DNA from 2 places in the Kitasatospora acidiphila genome. Region 1 is predicted to be linked to the other one. Evidence: riboswitches for the same ligand, from Rfam matches in the RefSeq annotation. Region 1 holds a riboswitch; the other holds the start of a gene.
What was found. Region 1 has a riboswitch for cobalamin ahead of E6W39_RS13040 (cobalamin biosynthesis protein). Riboswitches for the same ligand answer to the same signal wherever they lie in the genome.
Positions count from the first base shown of each region.

Region 2: another riboswitch for cobalamin. It lies ahead of nicT (Nickel transporter NicT); the one in region 1 lies ahead of E6W39_RS13040 (cobalamin biosynthesis protein).

Region 1 covers NZ_VIGB01000003.1:2,728,342-2,730,725, reverse strand. Annotated here, with positions in the region: gene E6W39_RS13045 (cobyric acid synthase) at 1-379, opposite strand, end outside; gene E6W39_RS13040 (cobalamin biosynthesis protein) at 376-1,326, opposite strand; cobalamin riboswitch at 1,360-1,505, opposite strand; gene E6W39_RS13030 (alpha/beta hydrolase) at 2,044-2,384, shown strand, end outside.
Region 2 covers NZ_VIGB01000003.1:1,060,118-1,062,501, reverse strand. Annotated here, with positions in the region: gene E6W39_RS05615 (MBL fold metallo-hydrolase) at 1-551, opposite strand, end outside; gene E6W39_RS05610 (ArsR/SmtB family transcription factor) at 696-1,076, opposite strand; cobalamin riboswitch at 1,160-1,370, shown strand; gene nicT (Nickel transporter NicT) at 1,404-2,384, shown strand, end outside.

The DNA.
Region 1 (2,384 bases):
CGAACCGGCGGCGCAGATCGGCCAGGCACTCCAGCGAACGCTCCAGCAGATACGGCTTGCGCTCCCGGTAGTCCAGTGCGCCGACCTCCGCGACCGGGCGCCCCAGCAGTACCACCTGGCTGCGCCCGTCGCCGCCGGGCTTGAGCAGCACCGGGTTCATCGCCGCCTCCGGCTCGACCCGGGCGGCCTGCGCCTGCATCACCTGGGCCCGGCCGATCTCGGCGCCGTCCGCCGTGACCATCGAGTTGAGCGACATGTTCTGCGCCTTGAACGGCGCCACCTTGACGCCCTGCCGGACCAGCCAGCGGCAGATCCCGGCGGTCACCACGCTCTTGCCGGCATCCGAGGTGGTGCCGGCGATCAGGATCGCGTTGCTCATCGACGTCCCTTCCACAGCGCGCGGGCCACCACCGTGCGTGTCAATACCGTGCTGGTGAGTGCCAACAACCCAATGCGGCGCGACAGTTGACAGGCCCGCTCGATGTCGCCGACCGCCACCGGGCGCTGCTCGGCGCCCAGCACCGGGCGGTGCTCGACGCGGGTTCCGTACTGCAGGGTGCCGCCGAGCCGCACACCGAGCGCACCCGCGAACGCCGACTCGGCCTGACCCGCATTGGGGCTCGGGTGCGCCGAACCGTCCCGCCGCCAGATCCGCCAGGCCCGCCCGCGGTCCTCGGCGGCGGCCACCGCGAGCAGCGCCGCCAGGCGGGCGCCCGGCCAGCCCGCGACATCGTCCAGCCGGGCCGCCGCCCAGCCGAACCGGCGGTAGCGCGGCGACTTGTGGCCCACCATCGCGTCCAGGGTGTTCACCGCCCGGAACGCCAGCAGCCCGGGGGAGCCCGCCAGTGCGCCCCAGACCAGGGCGTTGACCACGGCGTCCGCGGTGTTCTCGGCCACCGACTCCACCACCGCGCGGGCGATCTGCTGCTCGTCCAGGCCGCTCGGGTCCCGCCCGCACAGATGCGGCAGCCGCTCCCTGGCCGCCGTCAGGTCACCGGCCGTCAGATGGCCGCCGATGGTGCGGGCCTCCCGGGTCAGCGAGGTGCCGCCGAGCACCGTCCAGGTGGCCAGCGCGGCATTGGCGGCCCGGCGGGCGGGCCCGGCACCGCGCTCCAGGAGCGCCGCCCCGGTGGCCACCGCGCCCACCGCTAGCGCGGTGTGCAGGGCGCCGGCGCCGCGGTGGTCGCGCCAGAGCGCGCGTTCCAGGGCGGTCGCGGCCCGGCCGAACGCGGCCACCGGGTGACCGCGTCGAGGGTCGGCGAACACGGCGTCGGCGGCATAGCCGGCCACCGCGCCGCAGGCATAGCCAGCGACGGCGCGCTGCATCGAAGCGTGTCCTCACTCAGGGTCCGCGCCCCGGATCGACGTAACGGGGGCGAGAGTTCCTGGCTCCCGGGGCGGCCGACCTGCCGCGCCCCGGTGACAGTGGCGGGACCGCGCCGGATTCGCACCGGGCTTCCTCTCCTATGCCTCCGTATGGCCCAGCGATCCCATCACGCCCGCTCTCCGGGCGTCAACCAGCCCTCCGCGACGCCCGCCCGGCGCAGCCCGCGCCCGAGCCATGCGGTCTGCTTGATCGGCGGCCCCGGCCGGCCCGACGGCGAAGCCGGCGCCGGGCGCCGCGATCAGCGGGCCGACGGTCGCCACCGTTACGGGGGGGCACGGCTACGGCCGCGCCGGGCCGAGGGTGCCGGGGTGGCCGTTCGGGCTGGGTGGGGAGATCGCGGCCGGTGGCGCGGGAGCGCGTCATGCCGAGGTCCGTGCGGGCGGCACTGCTACGGGCGGTGCCGGGGTGGCTGTTCGGGCCCGGGGGGAGATCGCGGCCGGTGGCGCGGGAGCGCGTCATGCCGAGGTCCGTGCGGGCGGCACTGCTACGGGCGGTGCCGGGGTGGCTGTTCGGGCCCGGGGGGGGGAGATCGCGGCCGGTGGCGCGGGAGCGCGTCATGCCAAGGTCCGTGCGGGCTGCCGTGCTGCGGTGGCGGGTTCGGGCGCTCCGGGGTGAACTGGTGACGTCCGCAGCCGTCGTCACCACCGGGGAGAGCCATGCGTTGGGGAACCGTCCTTGCCGCGGCCGCCACCGTCGTCGCCGGAGCGGGTGCGGCCGTGCTGCTGGTCGGCCGCCGGGTCTCCGACCTCGCACTGCGTCCGGAGACGGCAGAGCACGGGCCGGTCATAGCCGAGCCGGCGTTGCGGGTGCACCGGATGACGGCCCACGAGGTGACCCTGACCCGGACGGTGGACAGCGGCCGGCGCGGCATCTACGCCCTGGACTGGCCCGGCGGCCACGCCGTGGTCGGCGACGTCCTGGCCACCGACCCGCAGACGGTCACCCGCCGCATCGAGCGGTCCGCCGGCAGCCCGCCGGCCGACGGCGCCGAGGTGGA
Region 2 (2,384 bases), 1.7 Mb from region 1:
CCGACCAGCGGCACCAGCAGCAACTCCGGCAGCTCGTCCGGCAGTAGCGGGATCGCCTGGAAGTCGAACCAGCTTTCGGTGCCGGTGGCCTGGTGCTCCACCCAGCGCGGATTGTGCTCCCACTGCGCCGTGCGGTAGCGCTGGCGCTCGGCGCGGGTGGCCAGTTCCCGGGCGGCGCGCAGTTCGTCCGCGAGCAGGTGCACCTGAGCCTGCGGGAAGTCCGCGAGGCCGCCGGCGTGGTCCGGGTCCAGGTGGGTCAGCACGATGTGGCGGACGTCCCGGGGGTCGTGGCCGAGGATCCGGATCTGGTGCAATGCGGTTCGTGCGAGGGAGAGTTGGGGGCGGCTGTTGAACCGGAACTGCCGGCCGAGCCGACCCGGGTCGGTGACATCCCCGGTGCCGAAGCCGGTGTCCACCAGGATCAGCCCTGCCTCGCTCTCCACCAGCAGGCAGTGGCTCACCAGCCGTCCGAACAGCGGCCCGCCGCTGCCCAGCAGCAGCCTGCCGCCGAGCGGGCACATGGTGGCGCAGTCGAGGTGGTGGATGGTCACACTGCCTCCAGGGGGCACGGGAGCCGACATGCTCGACTCCACCCTCTCCGACCGCGTGCGAACTGGCAACGACCACCCGCGATACGTGGCCACGCCGTCAGCAGTCCCGCCGTCAGGCGTCGTGCTCCAGCGGTAGTCCCGCCGTCAGGCGTCGTGCTCCAGCGGGGGGATCTCCAGGGGCGGGATCGACGCCAGCAGCGGCGCCAGGTCGGGGGCGGTGAACCGGTAGCGCACCACCCGGCCGTCCTTGGCGGCGGTCACCGCGCCCGAGACCCGCAGCAGGCGCAGGATCTGCGACACCGTGCTCTCGCTGATGCCGGTGGCCAGCGCCAGGTCGGTGACGGCGATCGGCCCGGCCCGGTGGACGGCCAGCAGCACGGAGAGCCGGCCCGGGTCGGCGAGCAGCGAGAAGCGGTCGGCCCAGCCGCGCACGGCCTCGGGGTCGCCGATGCCCGCGATCGCCTCGCAGACCGTGTGCTCGTCGATGGGGCGCCGGTGTGCGCGCTCGTCGGGGACCAGGTGCATGAGTCCATCATCCCTCACCTGGCGGGCGTGATCTGCAACACCTGCACACCTGTGCGGGCTTGTGGGTGATTGCAGGTCACCTCTACGGTGGTGCACGCCGTGGTGTTCGGGAAGACCGGTGAACTGTGCCTGCCACAGGAGTCCGGAGCGGCCCTCGCCACTGTGATCGGGAAGTCCTCGCACCAGCCTGCCGCGTGTCGGTGGGCGGCCACTGGGCGCTTGCGCGCCTGGGAAGGCCGGGGTGGGAACGCTTGACCCGTAAGCCAGGAGACCGGCCACGGCACCGCACGAGAACTGTCCACGAGGTGCTGGAGAGGCTGCCCCGACATGACCCTGCCCGAAACCGCTGCCCTGACGACCCCCGCGAGCGGCGCCACCGCCGCGCCGCGCTGGGAGCGCAGGGACTGGATCCGCACCGGCGGCCTGATGGGGGTGATCGCGGCCATGCACGTGGTCGCGTTCTTCATCCTGATCACCATGGTCGCCCCGCACCACTACAGCGTCGGCAACCAGGCCTTCGGCCTGGGCCTCGGCGTCACCGCCTACACCCTGGGCATGAGGCACGCCTTCGACGCCGACCACATCGCCGCGATCGACAACACCACCCGCAAGCTGATGGCCGACGGCAAGCGGCCCGTCTCGGTCGGGTTCTGGTTCGCGCTCGGCCACTCCAGCATCGTCGTGGTCCTGGCCACCCTGATCGCCACCGGCGCCAAGGTGGTCGGCACCCTCACCAACGACGACTCCCACACCCACAAGCTGCTCGGCCTGGTCTCCACCAGCGTCTCCGGCGGCTTCCTCTACCTGATCGCCGCCCTCAACCTGGTGTCGATGGCCGGGATCTACCGGGTCTTCAAGGCCATGCGGGCCGGCCAGTTCGACGAACACGAGCTGGAGAAGCACCTCGACGGGCGCGGCTTCATGAACCGCATCCTCGGCCGGCTCACCAAGTCGATCACCCGGCCCGGCCAGATGTACCTGGTGGGACTGCTCTTCGGCATCGGCTTCGACACCGCCACCGAGGTCACCCTGATGGTGATGGCCGGCTCCGGCGCCGCCGCCGGCCTGCCCTGGTACGCGATCCTCTGCCTGCCGCTGCTCTTCGCCGCCGGCATGAGCCTGTTCGACACCCTCGACGGCACCTTCATGAACTTCGCCTACCACTGGGCGTTCTCCAACCCGACCCGCAAGGTCTTCTACAACCTCACCATCACCGGGCTCTCCATTGCCGTCGCCTTCCTGATCGGCACCATCGAGCTGGTCGGCGTGCTCCACGACCAACTGAACCTCACCGACCCGGTCTCCGGC